Regions from separate parts of the Arthrobacter sp. P1_C12_2 genome, predicted to be linked through region 3. Evidence: riboswitches for the same ligand, from Rfam matches in the RefSeq annotation. Region 3 holds a riboswitch; each other region holds the start of a gene.
What was found. A riboswitch is a leader RNA that binds a small molecule or an ion and turns the genes downstream of it on or off. The one in region 3 is predicted to bind cyclic di-AMP.
Positions count from the first base shown of each region.

Region 1 (5,687 bases), on a different contig from region 3:
CAGCGGGGCTGCGGTCCGAACAGCAGCCGGCCCCGGCGGCCCTGGGCTGCCGTCGCCTGGGCTGCGGGCCGATGGGGCGCCGTTTCGGCGTCCCCGGGAACCGGGCCGGGCGTGTCCTGGGCGGCTGGGGGGCTGCCGGCCGGGGCTCCGGCGGTGGGGCTGATGGTTGCCGTCATTTACTTGGCCTTTTCTGTGCGGGGGAGGGAAGGACCGGGGGCGCCGGGCGCCGGAAGGGCCTGCGTGGGCCGGTGCCGGAATACCACCAGCCGGAAAAGCAGGAACTTCACGGCTGTGGCGGCCAGGTTGGCGGCGGTGACCGTGAGCAGTTCAAGCCAGCGGTCCGGTGCCGCTCCCGACGCGGCGTGAACGAGGGCGAGCGCGCCCGAGGTCAGGGCCAGTCCGATGCCGAAGACCAGCAGGCCCTCGAAGTGGTGGCGTGCCGCCTGGCTGCTGCCCTGAATGCCGAACGTGAAGCGCCGGTTGGCCGCGGTGTTGGCCACGGCGGTGGTGAGCAACGCGAGGAAATTTGCCAGCTGTGGGTCCATGAACCCGCGGCAGAGCAGGAAAATCGCCAGGTAGGCCAGGGTGGAGGCCACCCCGATGCTGCCGAAGCGGACGAGCTGTCCGAAGAGGCTTCCGCCCGGGCTTTGTTCCTGGGCCCGCGAGGCGGCCGGCAGCGGTCCGCGGGCCAGGGCGGCGCGCAGGTCGGGAACCGGGATCCGGCCCGAGACCAGGTCCCGGCTCAACCGTGCCATGCCGCGCAAGTCCGCGAGGGCCGTCTGGACGATGTCCACGCTGGAATCCGGGTCGTCGGTCCAGTCCACCGGGACTTCGTGGACACGCAGGCCGCACTTTTCTGCCAGGACCAGCAGCTCGGTGTCGAAGAACCAGGCGTTGTCCAGCGTGTGGGGGAGCAGCTGCCGGGCCACGTCCGCCCGGATCGCCTTGAAACCGCACTGCGCGTCACTGAAGTGGGCGCCCATGAGGGCCTGCAGCAGGAAGTTGTAGCTGCGCGAGATGAATTCCCGCTTGGGTCCGCGGACGACGCGCGAATTGCGGGTCAGCCGCGTCCCGATCGCCAGATCTGAATGCCCCGAAATGAGCGGGGCGAGGAGCGGCCCGAGGGCCGCCAGATCAGTGGAAAGATCCACGTCCATGTACGCCAGGACCGGCGACGGCGAGGCCAGCCACACCTTGCGAAGCGCGTTTCCGCGGCCCTTTTCGGCCATGTGGACCACTTTCACTTCGCGCAGCTCGCGGGCTACCCGTTCCGCGGCCTTGAGCGTTCCATCGGTGCTGGCGTTGTCCGCCACGGTGATCCGGAAGGAATGCGGGAAGGCGCCGAGCAGGTACGCGTGGAGCCGGCGAAGGCAGGCTTCGAGGTCCCGTTCCTCGTTGAAGACCGGGATGGTGACGTCCAGCAGGGGCGTGCTGGCGCGCGTATCAATGGCTGTGCGCCGGCCGCCGGGGCCGGTCAGCGCCCCGGCGAACGGGCCCGGGACGGGCGCCTCGGCCAGCGCGAGCCCCGAGGGTGCAAGTTCTGACTGGGCGGGGGGTGCCGCCGGGCCGGCCGGCGTCGCCGCGGAGCGGGGCAGGGTTCCTGTGGCCTGGTCTGTGAATGTCATGGCTCAACTTTCCCGGCGGCCCATATGAGGGCTTTAGGGTCAAGCTGTGCGGGGGCTGTGGAAGTCGGGGCGGCCGTGTGGGCCGGGCCTGGCTACGCACAAAGGGTGTGGGCCAGTAACTGCCGCGGCATGCCCGGGGGCGGCTGGGATAGGCTCGCTTGGGACCGGAACAAGCATTGATTCCAACTGTAAGGGGCGGGGAATTCCTTGGATCTACTGGGCGGCATGGGCCGCGACGAACTCCGCATCTTTTCTTGGGTTGCGGCCACCGTCTTCGCGCTTGTGGCCGGCGTCTGGCGTCCGCGCAGGCTCTATTGGACTGCGCTTGGTTCCGTCCTGCTCTTCGCAGCCCTCAACGCGGGTGCCGGGATCTACGTCCTGAACCATTTCGGTGATTCGCGCTGGTCTGCGGGGGGAGAACCGCCGCTGAGCGCTCCGTCGTTTTCCGGGACGCCTGTCGTGGGGCAGTTTCTGGGCCCCCTGGACTCCGCTCTGAACGGAGTGGTCGGTGGGGTGAACGAGTTCCTGGCATTCAAGCAGGCACTTCCCGTAGCGCTGGACTTCCTTGCCGCGTCCGGCTGGGCCCTGCTGGTGTCCTTCCCGCTTGCCATTCTCGCCGCCGGCATCAGTTTCGCCGTGGCCAGGCGCCGAACGGCGGACTTCGAAAAATACCGTGCCACCGTTGACCTCCTCAAAGATGAGCTTGAGCAGGTCAAACGGCAGATCTCGTCAGGGAATTCCGTCTACACGGCACTCCCTGCAGAGGACGAGGTCACTGATGTGCGGCCCAGACTGACGCGCAACGTCCGGTGAACACTGCCGCCATTCTCGGCTAACAGTCACACACAGAAAGCCCCGGATCCGTGCGGATCCGGGGCTTTCTTTTGGGCCGGTTAGTGCCGGTTTAGTACCAGTTGTGTGCGTAGTGGAAGTTCAGGGCGCCGCAGGGGGAACCGTAGCGCGACTTGACGTAGTTCAGGCCCCAGTTGATCTGGGTCCGGTAGTTGGTCATGTAGTCGGCGCCGGCGCTCGCCATCTTCGTGGCGGGCAGGGACTGGACCACGCCGTAGGCGCCGCTGCTCGCGTTCGTGGCGGTGGTCTTCCAGTCAGATTCCTTGGTCCACAGCTTGTGCAGGCACTGCATCTGGCCGGGTGCCCAGCCATAGCTGCCCAGCTGGGACGCGGCGTAAGCCTGGGCCCCGGCGGGATCGTCGACGGCAACCGGTGCCGCTGCGGGAGCGGGGGCTGCCTCGGGAGCCGGGGCAGGAGCCGGTGCCGCTGCGGGAGCGGGGGCTGCCGCGGGAGCCGGAGCAGGAGCAGGTGCTGCCGCGGGAGCAGGTGCGGGGGCGGCTGCCGGGATGGGAGCAGCGGGGGTGTGGATCAGCGCTTCGACTGACTTAACCTCCGAGATCTGGGGAGCCACGTTCTTTTCCAGCGTAGCGGTCAGCCCAGCCACCTGGACCCGCTCGAAGTTGAGCTTGGCCAGCGGGTCGGCAATTGTGGCCCTCTGGCTCGCAACGTTCGCCGTGTGGGGGCCCGGCTCTGCCGCCTGGCTGGCGGCGCCGCCACCCAGCAGCAGCGCGCACGCGGCGGTGACGACGGCGGCACGGCGGCCGGTGATGCCGAGCCCGGTGCCCAGCCGGGACAGGGCGGAGGCCTGCGTGGCTGGTTCGGCGCGGTGGCGCGACTTGGTGGAACGGGAATGGGAATCGCCGTCAGGGCGCGTTTGTACCTGGAAATCAGTCATGGTGGCCTCTCAACGCCGGCGGAGTTAGCTGTCGGGTTCGGATGAGGTCATCCGGCCGCACGGAAAATCACGTGTCGGCTTCACCCCGAGGGCGCATGAATGCAGAATGCCCGGGAACTCTGGGTCCCCCGCCTCTGCCTGGTCCAGCGGAATCCGGGAAGCGGCAGAGTTTGGCGTCCGTCCGGATATGCGGCACCAATGGCGGCGCACGCTAAAGACGCTACAGGACCCAGCCACATAAGTCACATTTTGGTAACAGGAGTCACAGCGCCGGGGTGTCGGCTTGCGCTGGATTTACCGGCACGGCCGGCCCGGCGTTCTGTGGCTGGTTACGCCGCCGGCGGCGCCGCGGGCAGCCGCACGGCGAACTCCGTGCGGCCCGGCCGGGACGTGACCTCGACGGTTCCTCCGTGGGCCTCCACGATCGACTGGACAATGGACAGGCCCAACCCGCTGGTGCCCTCGGAAGTCGGCGCGGCAGTCGCCGTGCCCTGACCTCCGCGGCTCCCGGAAGCGGCGCCGGAAGCCGAGCGTGCGCCGGCCCCGAACCGGGCTCCCGCCGTCGCTACGGCTGAGTTTGCCGGGATAGCGGCGGGGTTGGTGCGCGCGGCGTCGGCCCGGGCGAAGCGGGCGAAGACCCGGCCGATGAATTCCGGAGCGATGCCGCTGCCGTTGTCCGTCACGGTGACCACGGCGCTGCCATCAGCCGACCGCATGACGCCGGTGACCACCTTGGTCCCGGGATCCGTGTGCTTGCGTGCATTGGACAGGAGGTTGGCCAGGACCTGGTGAAGCTGGGTCGCATCACCGCGCACCACCACGGGTTCGTCCGGAAGCTCCAACTGCCAGACGCGGTCCGGGGCCATGACCTTCTCATCGCTCACCGTCTCGATGGCCAACTGGGTGAGATCGACGTCGGAGATCTTGAGCGGCTGTCCCTCGTCCAGGCGGGCCAGCAGCAGCAGGTCCTCCACGAGGGTGGTCATCCGCTCGGACTGGCTTTGCACGCGGGCGAGGGATTTCTCGCCGTCGGGGGTGAAGTGCTCGGTCATCCGCATCAGCTCCGTGTAGCCGCGGATGGCCGTGAGCGGGGTGCGGAGTTCGTGCGAGGCGTCGGCGACGAACTGCCGCACCTTCATCTCGCTCTCCTGCCGCGCCTCGAGGGCGTTCGAGACGTTGTCCAGCATCTGGTTCAGCGCGTAGCCCACGCTGCCCACCTCAGTTCCGCGATGGGCCGCCGACGCCGGGACGCGCACCCCGAGCGCCACCTCGCCGGCGTCCAGCGGGAGACGGGAGACCTTGGTGGCCACCTCGGAGAGCTGTTCCAGCGGCTTCATGGTCCGCCGGATCAGGGCCGTGCCGGCCAGGCCGATCAGCACGAGTCCGCCCGCAGAGACCACCACCATGGTCCACACCAGCGAGGCCAGGGTGCTTTCCTTTTCCGCCAGCGGAAGCCCGGTGACAATCACGTCGCCATAGGGTGCCCGCACGGCCGTGAGCCGGTACGCGCCGGCCGAGAGGGTCCGGTCCACGGGCGCACCGTTCGGGGTGAGCGCCAGCAGGACGGCGTTGTCGTCGGGGGAGAGGCCCCTGCGGGTGGCGTCCCCGGCCAGGAAGCCGGCGCTGCCGACCTCGCCGTCTTCCAGACGGGCGTTCAGCGTCCCGACGCCCTGCCCACGGGCTTCGAGGGGGTCGGGGCGGCCGCCCGGGTTACCGGGCACGGGCCGGCCGAACTCGCTGGAGCGGTGAGAGGCATTGCTGAGCTGGTCATCGAGCTGCCGGGTGAGGAACAGGTCCATGGAGGCGTAGCTGAACAGTCCCACAGCGCCGCAGATGGCCACGAGCAGTGCCATGGCGACCAGGACCAGCCGGGTGCGCAAATGCCACGTGGACGGGTTGCGCCAGTCGCGTCCGGGGACGCGGGTCATGCCGGAAAGTGTGGGCACGGATCAGTCCGCCGGTTTAAGGACATAGCCGGCTCCGCGCACCGTGTGGATCATGGGAGCGTGGTTGGCGTCGACCTTCTTGCGGAGGTAGGAAATGTAAAGTTCGACGATGTTCGCCTGCCCGCCGAAGTCATAGTCCCAGACCCGGTCCAGGATCTGGGCCTTGCTGATGACCCGTTTGGGGTTTTCCATGAGGTAGCGCAGCAGCTCGAACTGCGTGGCGGTCAGGTGCAGCTCCTCACCGGCCCTGGTGACTTCGCGGGTGTCGACGTTGAGCACAAGGTCCCCCACCACGAGTTCGGCGGTGTCCATGGCGGCCACTCCGGAGCGCTGGACCAGCCGGTGCAGGCGCAGCAGCACCTCTTCCAT
Region 1 is NZ_JBFUAF010000009.1:71,946-77,632, reverse strand. Features, by position in the region: gene AC1DZQ_RS11585 (glycosyltransferase family 39 protein) at 1-176, opposite strand, end outside; gene AC1DZQ_RS11580 (bifunctional glycosyltransferase family 2/GtrA family protein) at 177-1,625, opposite strand; gene AC1DZQ_RS11575 (hypothetical protein) at 1,833-2,438, shown strand; gene AC1DZQ_RS11570 (aggregation-promoting factor C-terminal-like domain-containing protein) at 2,530-3,372, opposite strand; cyclic di-AMP (ydaO/yuaA leader) riboswitch at 3,372-3,531, opposite strand; gene AC1DZQ_RS11565 (HAMP domain-containing sensor histidine kinase) at 3,702-5,300, opposite strand; gene AC1DZQ_RS11560 (response regulator transcription factor) at 5,322-5,687, opposite strand, start outside.
Region 1: it holds a riboswitch for cyclic di-AMP, as region 3 does, so the genes downstream of both, AC1DZQ_RS11570 (aggregation-promoting factor C-terminal-like domain-containing protein) here and AC1DZQ_RS18250 (NlpC/P60 family protein) in region 3, are expected to answer to the same signal.

Region 2 (5,687 bases), on a different contig from region 3:
GCATCGACGCCGTTGGTCGCACCGTAGTTGAGCGCGTAAACGCAGTAGCCCTGGCTCTTCAGCGCCGGCGACATCGTCGCCCAGTTCTTCGCCATGTTCTCGAATGTTCCCGGCACCAGGATTACCGGGTAGGGGTGGCTTGCCGAGGGCTTGCAGGACCAGTCATTCGCGCCGGGCGGCGAAACGTCAACGGCATCGGCCTGGGCTGCCGGCACGCCCAACAGGGATGCGCCAAGCAGCGCCAAGGTTGCGGATGCCAAGGTTGCGAGTGCTGCGGGTTTTCTGCGGTGGGACACTGATTACCTCTTCGGTTGGACGCGTCATCTGTGACGGCCTGTGTGATCGGAAGTGAGGTAGGGGATCTGCCCCCGCTGTGATCCGGCTCACTCCTATCACTTCAGCCTAGGAAAGACGCTCCGCGGATCACGTCACCATGCACGTCTGTGCATACCTTTACGGCGGCAGCAGTGCCAGGCGGGGTTGAATGGTCAGCCTGCTGCACAATTGTGCAGACTTTGGGGTTCGAGGGGCCCGCCGCCCGCCGAGCCTCCGGTCGCCTCACTCCCCGGACGGGAAATCGTAGGAGGCCGGGACCTTCGCCGGCGCGGTGCCGTAGGACAGGACGATCTCGTCGTGCGCCTTCAACGGGAGGTCACGGATCCCGGCGTCGTACTTCTTGCCGTTCACGTAAAGGGTCCAGCCGTCCAGCGGACCCTCCCCGGTGCCGGCGGCGCCGCTACCACCGAGGACGCCCCATTCGGTCAGGAGCTGCCCGAGGGTGAAGACCTGGCCCGCGGTGGGGGACTCGATGTGGACCACGCCTGTGGTGTCGTGCGTGTGCAGCGCTGAGATGCCGTTGGCGCGGTGGTCAGGTCCGGCCGTGATGCCGATATTGGCCGGAACCGCGACGGGCTTGCCGTCCTTCAGCACGTCCAGATGCGCGTGATAGTGGTCCACGTTGCCCTCCGCTGTCAGTACCGCGAGACCGGCCTGGGCGATCCGGCCGGGCGCCCCCGCGATGTCCAGGGCAAAATCAGGGGCCGACGCCGCGGAGGCCGCGGGGGACTCAGGCGACGGTGCAGTCGACGGCGCAGGGGCGGCGCACGCTGCCACCCCCAACGTCACGGCGGAAAGTGCGATGGCGAGTGTCAGCTTGGTGTGCATGGTTGCGTGAACCGCTTTCGATCGGAGACTGTCCAGATCAGTCTAGGCAGATGGCCCAGACCGCCCGCTCAGGACAGCGTGGCACCCCCGTTTCCGCCGCGAACCGCGAGGGGAAAGGATGGGCATGTGAGTGATGCCGGCGAATTCATCGACCTCTCGCTGCAGCGGGAAGCTTCCTGGCGCCGTGCCGAGGAGCTGCAGTCGCGGCTGGAAATGGAGCCAGGGGGCAGCGGCCTCCGGTTCTACGGCACCTCCGTGGGTGCCGTGCGCGGCACGGTCCGGGATGCCGGCCGCCGCTATTCCGGGCTGTCCCGCGATGAGGTCACCGCGCTGTGTTCCGAACTGTGGGGTTCGGAGCTGTGGGGCTCCGAACTGTTGACCGTGCCGGTTTTCGAGCGCCGGCTGGCCGCGGTGGTCCTGCTGCAGGCCAATGTGAAGGTTTTGACCAACTCCGACCTCACCCGCTTGGAGGGCTTCATCCGGCAGGCGCGCATGCGGGACCTCGTGGATCCGCTCGCCGTCGACGTCGTCGGGCCCTTGGTGGACGGCCTCGACGTTCTGGCCAGGGTGCGGGCTGACAGTGTGCTGGACCGGTGGGTGCGCGAGCCGGACGCCTGGCTGCGCCGGGCTGCGCTGCTCTCGCCGCTGCTGGCGCTGCGCGCGGGCAAGGGGGACTGGGACAGGTTCGTCCGGCACGCCAACGCGGTGCTCGGCGGCCCTGGCGGGCCGTTCGACGCCGACGCTGACGCCGACGCCGAGGGGCGTGCGGCCCGGGACGCGGTCTCCCGGGTCCTGGCAGAGATGGCAAAGCGGAGGCCGGAGCTGCAATTCACGCCTCTTGGAGATTGACGATCCGACCCAACTACCGCCGATCGGCTGTAGTTCAGATATTCAGACTTTCGGATCTCCCGGACCGCCCGGATCGCCCTGCCCGACGGCGCTGCCGGCTTCCCCGGACCTGCCCCCGGTATTTGCCGGCAACGCGAACGTCCTGGCCGCCCGTGACCCGGCCACAGCGCCCGCGGCGATGGTGACCAGTGCACCCACCAGCAGGGCAGCGGCCTCCCCGGGGAGCAGGACCTGCAGCTGCGTGCCGATGCTCGCCGCCGCCACCGGCACGCCAAGCTGGGCCGCCGACAGCACCCCGAGGGGCAGCGGGAGTCCCAGGAACGCCAGGCCGGCGTGCGTCAGCAGGGCCCCGGCTCCCAGGGCCAGGCCGAGGGCAATCATGTCAGGATGCCCGGCCAGGTCCTTGAGCGTCAGCGATGCACCCAGCCAGACGAAGAACACCGGGCCAAGGAAACCGTCGCTGAGCGCGAACAGTTGCCGGGCCAGCCGCCTCGGTTCGCCGACGGCAGCCATCACCAAACCGAAGGAAAAGCCGGCCATCATCACCGACACGTTGCTGTACGTCGCCAACGCGGCGAGTGTGAACAGCACGGCCAGCTGGATCCGTAGCTCAAGGGCAAACTTGCGGTTTTCCGAGAGCCGGTGCACGCGCCCGCGGATTCCTCTGCCCTCCAGCCAGCGCAGCACAAAATAGAGTGCCACCGCGCAGCCCAACACCGTCAGTACGCCTAAAGCCGCGCGGCCGGCGTGGGGCGGGTCCACCAGGAGCGGCAGCGCCACAATGCAGGCTGTGTCGGCGATCGCCACCTGCGCCGTCATGGCGATGACATCAGGGCCACCCAGACGCAGGGAGTCGACGACGGGAAGCACCAGGGCGGCCGACGAGGACGCCAGCAGCACGATGTAGAGGGGAGCATGTCCAGTCCCGAACAGCAGTCCGATGCCGGTTCCGACTGCCACTGCGGCCGCGGCGGCCGCAATGGCCCGGCGGGAGCCGCTGCCGAGGGCGGGCCGGATCTGCGGATCCCTCACCGGAACATGGGTGCCGGCTACAAACATCATCAGCGCAAATCCGATGTTGGCCAGCAGGCTGAACGTTGGGTCCGCGGGGTCCACCAGGGCCAGTCCCGAGCGGCCGATCGCGATGCCGGCCAGCAGCTCACCCAGCATCACCGGCAGCCGCCAGCGCACCGGCAGGGCCAGCAGGGGGCCAGCCAGGGCCACGACGGCGATCAGCGCCAGGGACAGAAATGTCACGGCTCGCCGCGGCCTGCCTGCCCCGGACCCGACCGCCGCTCCACCACCGCGTAGGCCTTCCCGTCCAGGAAGGCCCAGTCATTGACCACCATGTACCCGAGCGCGTCCACCCGATCATTCAGAACGTGCTCGTCGAAGCCTCCATCGCGCGGTTCCGCGTCCCATGTGGTCACGTGGACGTCCCCGCCGTCTAGGATCAGCAGCTCGGTGTTGATGTCGAAATCCTCTTGGGGCTGTTTGCTCAACTGGCAGATGGCGACACAGTGGCTGTTCATTTCGGGCCTCCGCTTCGGCGTGGTGCTGATGGCATCATCCTATGTTCGGAATAGGCGRCGCCCTATGGGCAATTCGGGGACGGCACAGTGCCCCCGTTACCTGAATGTGACATTCGGGTGCGGTTCGCGCTACGGTTGATGAGTGCCTGTTGTCTCCGATACGGGCGCTCCCCAGCCGATTGCCTAACTCTGCCGCGGCCCGGGGGTAACTCGCATCAACGTCCGGCAGAGACGGGGAAACCACTTTTGATCTGCTGATATGCAGGTCTTGGGGTGAAGCCGCACAGTGCCCGCCACGACGGGCCCGGGAGTGCGGCCGGGTGCCTCCCATCCGAATCCGACAGCTCACCTCGCAGGCATTGGGAGAGGCTACATTTTTCATGACTTCAGTCAATACTTTTGCGCGCCATGCCGCCGTCCTCGTCGCCGCATCCGGCCTGGTCCTGACCAGCGGAATGGCCGCCAACGCAGCTACTGCGCCTGTGCAGCGTGACTCCGCCCCGGCGTCGAATATTAACGTCAAGGGACAGGTCAGCGCCCCCGTCAGCGCCGATTCAAGCGTCAAGATCAGCTTCGAGCGCCCCGCAGTCGATTCTGTCGCCGCGCCGGTCATCGAGCAGCCCGTTGCGCCGGCGCTGGCTCCCGCAGCAGCCCCGGCAGCAGCGCCCAAGGTGGCAGCCAAGGCAACCGTCCAGGTGCAGGCCGCTCCGGCCGCAGCTCCGGCTGCAGCCCCGGCCGCTGCCGGTGGACGCAACGCCATCATGCTCTCGGCCGCGTACAGCCAGCTGGGCATCACCCAGGACTGCACCGCCATGGTGGAAAAGGCCCTTGGCGCTGCGGGTAAGCCTGTTGGCGACATCGGTCCCCGCGCGTTCCTTGGTCTTGGAACCGTTGTGGCCACGCCGCAGCCCGGCGACATGGTGGTCCAGTCCGGCCATGTGGGCATTTACGCCGGCCACGGCCAGGTGGTCAGCGGCGGCATGAACGGCTCGAACCAGACGATGGTTCACCCGCTGTCCTGGCTCACCGCGACCGGTGGCGTGACCTTCGTCCGCGCCTAAGCCGCACGGCCCCTCCCGGGGCCAGGCAGGCCGGGAAGACCGGCGATCGATTCCCTTGGGGGCAATCGATCGCCGGTCTTTCCTGTCTCCGCCGTCGGGGATCCGGGATCCGGGTGGGCGTCTTTCCCCGGCACAGGATCCTCAGGGATTCCCGCTCCCACTGAGCGGAAGCGTCAACTTCATGACGGTTCCCTCGTCGCCCGTCGCGGCCACCTCCACGGTGCCGCCGGCAGCGACGGCAATCTCACGGACCAAGGCCAGGCCGATGCCAAAGCTCCGCTGTCCCTGTGAGCTGCCGTTGCCGGCGGTCCTCACGAACCGGTCAAAGATCCGGGCCTGATCGACGCCGGTGATTCCGGTCCCCGAGTCCGCGACGGTGATCACGGCGCGTCTGTGCTCGACAGAGGTCGTGATGGACACGTGGCCGCCCGGAGGCGTGTGGGCCAGCGCGTTGTCCGCCAAGGCCAGCACGGCACGGCGCAGCGCATTCTTCTCGATCCGGGCCAGCGGCCGGGCATCGGCGGAGAAATCCAGGCGCACCTTCCGCTGCTCTGCCACCGGCTGGAGGCTCCCGGCGACGCTGGCGGCAGCGTCGGCAAGGTCGGCAGGCGGTGCGGAGCGGTCCGGGGCCGCCGCGGTCGCTGCGAGGAGCAGTTCGTTGACAATCCCGGTCAGCGTCGCGGCGTCCTCCCGGATCCGGGCCAGATCCTGGCTCTGCCTGGAACCGGGCACGGTGTTGCGCTGGGCCAGCTGGATCCTGGTGTCCAGGATGGTCAAGGGGGTACGCAATTCGTGGCTGGCGTCCTGGACGAAGCGCCGCTGCCTGGCCAGTGCGTCACCGAGGGGACGGATGGCGCTGCGCGCGCTGAGCCACCCGACGATGCCGGCCAGCAGGATTCCTGCCACCCCGGCGATGACCATGGCTTCGAGGACATCCTTGGAATCCAGGTACGCGAAGGCCGTTCCGGCCGCTGCCGAGCCCGGCACTTCGGGATGGGCCAGTTGATTCATGAGGTACAGCGCCGTGGCCGCGAGGAGCCCGAGAACCATGACCGCGCACGCGGCGCTGATCCGCAGCGCG
Region 2 is NZ_JBFUAF010000004.1:185,746-191,432, forward strand. Features, by position in the region: gene AC1DZQ_RS06685 (esterase/lipase family protein) at 1-260, opposite strand, end outside; gene AC1DZQ_RS06690 (DUF4430 domain-containing protein) at 559-1,164, opposite strand; gene AC1DZQ_RS06695 (DNA alkylation repair protein) at 1,291-2,013, shown strand; gene AC1DZQ_RS06700 (cation:proton antiporter) at 2,056-3,270, opposite strand; gene AC1DZQ_RS06705 (hypothetical protein) at 3,267-3,545, opposite strand; cyclic di-AMP (ydaO/yuaA leader) riboswitch at 3,716-3,918, shown strand; gene AC1DZQ_RS06710 (hypothetical protein) at 3,926-4,606, shown strand; gene AC1DZQ_RS06715 (sensor histidine kinase) at 4,748-5,687, opposite strand, start outside.
Region 2: it holds a riboswitch for cyclic di-AMP, as region 3 does, so the genes downstream of both, AC1DZQ_RS06710 (hypothetical protein) here and AC1DZQ_RS18250 (NlpC/P60 family protein) in region 3, are expected to answer to the same signal.

Region 3 (5,687 bases):
CAGGCCAGGACCAGGGTAAAGGGAGCGGCTGCTGCGTGCCGGCTCGCGTGGTCGGCGGCCAGGGCGGCAAGCCCCGCGGCGATGGCAGCGGCCGGCCCCGCGAAGGGCGGGTCTTCCCGGCAGGTCAGGACGCCGCCGGGCAAGTCCCCGGGGTCGGGGCCGACGACGACCGTGCGGCCCGCGGCACCCGCGGCCTGCAGGGACCGGCCAAGGAGAGTGGCGCCGTCGTAAATCAGCCCGGATTTGGGCACGCCGCCAAGGCGGGAGGACCTTCCCCCGGCGAGAATGATGGCATCGAACTCCACCGGTTCAGCCTAGCGCGCCGCCTGCTGCCACCGAATCAGGCCTGACCTGCGCCGGCAGCAATTCCAGCGGCTGATCAGGCGGCAGGTCAGGCGGCTGATTCAGGCAGCAGGAACGGATCCCAGGCCGGCGTCGGCTTCTCGAGCTCCTTGATCTGCCAGATGGCCCCCTTTGGGGGCCCCGGAACAAAACCGATCTTCCAGCCCATCTCCGCCGGCGTATGGTCGCTCTTGGCGTTGTTGCACCGCAGGCACGCCGCCACCAGGTTCTCCCAGGAGTCGGCCCCGCCCCGGGACTTGGGCTGGATGTGGTCGATGGTGTGCGCAGCTTTGCCGCAGTAGGCGCAACGGTGGGCATCGCGGCGCAGCACGCCGCGGCGGCTCACCGCTGTCATCGTGTTGTACCTGGGCCGGATGTAGCGGTTCAGCAGGATCACGGACGGGCGGCCCAGAATGTCCTGCGGGCCGACAACGGGGTCGTCCCCTTCGGCCACCACGCTGGCCTTTCCGGTCAGGACAAGGACGAGCGCCCGGCGGAAGGTGATGACCGCCAGCGGTTCATATCCAGCATTCAGAACGAGAGTGCGCATCCGCATACCTCTTCACGGCCGCACCCGCCAGCGGCACGAGGGCCGGCTGCCCTCTGCATGGTCGGGCTATGGATCGACAACACAAGAGTAAACACTCAAGTGCCGGATCACCGAATATTTTTTCACCGGCGCAGTCCTCGGCGCGGAAAGTTCACTGCGCGGCAACGCAAAAGACCCCCGCCAGGAGGCGGGGGTCTTTCGAAAAGTGCTGGGGTTCTTGCTTAGGCGCCGACGCGGATGAAGACCGGGCCGGAGCCGACGTTTACGCTGTACAGCGCGGTGGTGCCGCCGTTCCAGCCGCCGTGCACTGCCATGCCGTTGCCGACGTAGACGGCGATGTGAGCCATGCCCACGCCACCGTTCTGGTAGTAGGCGAGGTCGCCCGGGCGTGCCTCGGCGGCGCTCACGGTGCGGCCGAGGGACAGGTAACCTGCCGGCCAGCCGTGGTAGTGGATGCCGGCGGCGGCCAGGGCGTTGGTGGCGAGGGCGGTGCAGTCCTGCGCCACGCCGATCTGTGCGTAGGCAGCGGCGGCGATGGTCGCGCCGGCGCCGCTTCCGATGCCGGCGGGGGCCTGGGCAGCGACGCCGCCGCTGACGCCGAGCTCGGTGCCACCGGCGCGGGAGGCCGTGGCGTCCTGGACCTGCACGACGGGCTTGGGAGCCTCGACGACGGGAGCCGGCGTGGTGGTCACGGCGGGCTTCTCGTAGGAGATCGCGATGGTGGAGGCGGCCGAGATGGTGGCCGGAGCTGCGGACTGGACTTCCAGGGCCGAAGCGGAGGTGGATTCGCGCTGAACATTGGTTTCAGCAGCGTTGGCTGCGATTCCACTGGTCAGGACCAGACCGGAAGCTGCGGCGATGACCGCGGCCTGACGGCCCACGCCGCCGGCGTTGTCGCCGACAGCCTTGGCAATAACAGCCAGCGAGTTGGTCTTGGTGACCTCGGCGCGGTGCCGTGCAACGTTTGCACGAGTAGTCATTAAGTTCTCTCTTTCGTGATCCTTGGACCGCGCGCTTTCGGGCACGGGCTGAGGACGCTCCGGCATCTTGGGGGTACGCCGGATCGCCCCGAAATGGGTTACTTAGCGAAGGGTGTACTGCGAAGACGCGCCAAAAGCGGAAACTGCATGCTGTCCGGGCTCGGTAGAGATTGAGCCTGCGGAACGTGATCCAATCCGGGCGCCGGCAAGGGCGGCACGTGATGTGGATTCCAGCGGGCTCGACAGAGCCTCGCCGGTGCGCATGCGCGCAGAATTGTGGCGTGAAGACACGAAAGTAGCCTCTCCCAATGCCTGCGAGGTGAGCTGTCGGATTCGGATGGGAGTCACCCGGCCGCGCTGCTTCCTGGGAAGCTTTGCGACTTAACCCCAAGGCCTTCTTTCGAAGGCCAAAATTGGTTCCCCCGCCCCTGCCAGACGATGTAATGCGAACGGACCTTGAGCGGTGGCAGAGCTAGGCAATCCACTCAAGAGCGCCAACTTCGGAAAAGTTGGCGTGCTTCAAACCCTACAGCAGTCTGGATTCAATGTCACATTCAGATCACGGCGTGTCACAAGAAGATGAGAGCAGCCCATCGTCTTTTTAGAGCCATCCGAGCGGGTCAACGACGTCGCCGTTGACCATCACTTCAAAGTGGAGGTGGCAGCCCGTGGAGGCGCCGGTGGTCCCGCTCATCGCAACGACGTCACCGCGGGATACCTTCTGGCCGACGTGGACCGAGGCCGAGGACAGGTGGTTGTACGTGGTCTCCAGGCCGTTGCCGTGGTCGATGACCACACGGTTTCCGCCGCCGAAGGGATGCCATCCGTTGAAGGTCACGGTGCCGCTGGCGGCTGCGTGGACCGCCGTGCCGCACTGGGCGGCGAAATCCTGGCCGCGGTGGAACTCCCCCGCGCCCCCGGTGATGGGGCTGACGCGGTAGCCGAAGGGCGAGGCCGTGACCAACTGGTCCAGCGGCGCACCAAGGGTGCCCGCCGATGCCGCGCGGGTGATGGTGCCCACAGACTGGGCGCTCAGCAGCTGCTTGAGCTTCCCGTCCGGATCGCCCTTTGTGGTGACGGCGGTGCGGCTGAAGTCAACCTTTGCAGCCGCGGCAGCCGTGACATCCGGCTGCACGGCAGCCGAGAGAGCCCCGGATCCGGCGTTTGTAGCCATCACCGGGCTCGTGACGGGGACCGTCACGGTAAGAACCAGTCCAGTTGCGGCCAGTGCGATCCCGGCCTTCTGCCCTACTCCGCTGGCCGCGGCAAATTCCGTTACCTGACGGAACGGACTGCGCCGGCGCCGCCGTTCATCGCGGTGCACGTCACGCGGGCGTTCGGCCATGTGCTCGACGACAGGACGCGGCTCCGGAGCGGGACCGGTCGCGCGGCGACGGCCCCTGGCGGTCTGGGTGGTCAAGAACGGTTCCTCTCTGGAGAGCCTGCGAAGTTAGCTGTCGGATTCGGGTCAGAGAGATCAAAGACCCGGTCCGCCGTTGCAAGCAGCCAGGCACAGAGGCATCCCCAGGGGATTCTTCGGTGGAAGCTGCTTGCCGCTGACGGACTTCACCCCGAGGCTGCCGAAGTAGCAGCCGAAAGTGGTTCCCCCGCCCCTGCCAGAAGGTGGTTCTGCGACTGATCCGCTGGCAGGGCTCGGCTTCGGATCAGGTAACGCTTTGGTATCGGTACTGGGCACTAACTATAGGCGATTAAGCCGCCCGGTAATAAATCCGTAATCGCAATTGTGCACAACTCATGGGTCGTCCCATGACCGGCGCATTGTGGCTGGTCAGGCGACTGTTACAAAGACATGCGCGGCAACCTCGGGCGGCAGTTCCAGGGCGCCCTCGATATCGGGGACGCGGACCGAGATGTACTCCCCCACCCGCTCCAGCGAAACCAGCGCGCCAGGCCTGATTCCGCCCTCGTCGAGCTGTGCCAGAAGCTCCGGTTCCACCTGGATCGGCTCCGCGAGCCGGTTGACCGTGACCCGCGAACTTGCACCGTAGCCGGCCATGGCCTCCAGCAGGTTCACGGCCCTGTCCGCGGGGGCGCCATTGGGCACGCCGCCCAGATCCGCAAGCCCTGGAATCGGGTTTCCGTAGGGTGAGACTGTCGGGTGGTTGAGCATCTCGAAAATTCTGCGCTCAACGCGTTCGCTCATGACGTGCTCCCAGCGGCACGCTTCCTCATGGACGTAGGCCCAGTCGAGCCCGATCACGTCCGCGAGGAGGCGTTCGGCCAAGCGGTGCTTGCGCATAACGCCGATTGCGCGTTTCCGTCCGGTTTCGGTCAGCTCAAGGTGCCGGTCGCCCGAAACAATCACCAGCCCGTCGCGCTCCATCCGGCCGATGGTCTGGGAGACAGTGGGGCCGGAGTGCCGGAGCCGTTCGGCGATGCGGGCGCGGAGGGCAACGATGTTTTCTTCTTCAAGTTCCAGAATGGTCCGAAGATACATCTCCGTGGTATCGATCAGATCCGTCATTCAGCTCAGCTCCTCGAGCGCAGTCCTAGCGTCATTCCCACCGTACCGCGTGCGGGCTGCATGCAGGATGCGCCCTGGCGGGAACCGCCGTACGTCAGCTGCTAGCCTAGCCTATTTTGAATTACTCCGGATAATTTTCGATCGGCCCGGAGCCCGGTCCCAGCCTCCGCCGGCCAGCCGTTCCCGTGCGTCTCAATGACCGGACTGTGACAGGCCTTTTTCCGTATCGCCGGGGGCTGTCAGGCAGAATGAAACAGGCAGAATGAAAAGGGTGTCCGTGTAGCCATCCCTGCCCGCCACCTCCCAGCCACGCTACGAACCAGCCGAAAATTGGAGCCACTGTGAGCGACACCAGCATCACGATCCCCGCCAACCTCCTGCCCAAGGACGGACGGTTCGGCGCCGGCCCGTCCAAAGTCCGGCCGGAACAGATGGACGCCCTGGCCGCGGCATCGTCGAAGCTGCTGGGGACCTCGCACCGCCAGGCACCCGTGAAAAACCTGGTCGGCTCGGTACGCAGCGGCCTCAGCGAATTCTTCCGCGCCCCGGACGGCTATGAAGTGGTGCTCGGGGTGGGCGGATCCACCGCGTTCTGGGACATTGCCAGCTTCGGACTCGTGGAGAACAAGGCGCAGCACCTGTCCTTCGGCGAGTTCGGCTCGAAGTTTGCCTCGGCTACCAACAAGGCGCCGTTCCTCGCCGAGTCCTCCATCATCAAGGCCGAACCAGGCACCCGCCCCACCCCCCGGGCGGAGGCCGGCGTCGACGTTTACGCGTGGCCGCAGAACGAGACCTCAACCGGCGTTGCCGCCCCCGTCCAGCGCGTGGCAGGCGCCGACGAGGGGTCCCTGGTGCTGGTGGACGCGACCTCGGCCGCGGGCGGGCTGGACGTGGACGTGGCGGAGTCCGACGTGTACTACTTTGCGCCGCAGAAGAACTTCGCGTCCGACGGCGGCCTGTGGCTTGGCCTGTTCTCCCCGGCGGCGCTTGAGCGGGCGGCACGGATCAAGGCCGGCAACCGCTGGATCCCCGACTTCCTGGACCTCCAGACGGCGATCGACAATTCCCGGCTGAACCAGACCTACAACACCCCAGCGCTGGCCACCCTGGTGACGCTGGATGCCCAGGTGCAGTGGCTCAATGCCAACGGTGGCCTGGACTTCGCCGCCGGCCGGACCGCGGATTCTGCCGGCCGCATCTACCGCTGGGCCGAGGCGTCCGGTTACGCCACACCGTTCGTGGCCAGGGCCGAAGACCGTTCCAACGTGATCGCCACGATCGACTTCGACGAATCGATCGACGCCTCGGCCATCGCCAAGGTGCTCCGCGC
Region 3 is NZ_JBFUAF010000020.1:21,943-27,629, reverse strand. Features, by position in the region: gene mobA (molybdenum cofactor guanylyltransferase) at 1-305, opposite strand, end outside; gene AC1DZQ_RS18255 (HNH endonuclease) at 392-892, opposite strand; gene AC1DZQ_RS18250 (NlpC/P60 family protein) at 1,114-1,872, opposite strand; cyclic di-AMP (ydaO/yuaA leader) riboswitch at 2,168-2,337, opposite strand; gene AC1DZQ_RS18245 (M23 family metallopeptidase) at 2,474-3,292, opposite strand; cyclic di-AMP (ydaO/yuaA leader) riboswitch at 3,297-3,511, opposite strand; gene AC1DZQ_RS18240 (iron-dependent transcriptional repressor DtxR) at 3,662-4,357, opposite strand; gene serC (phosphoserine transaminase) at 4,699-5,687, shown strand, end outside.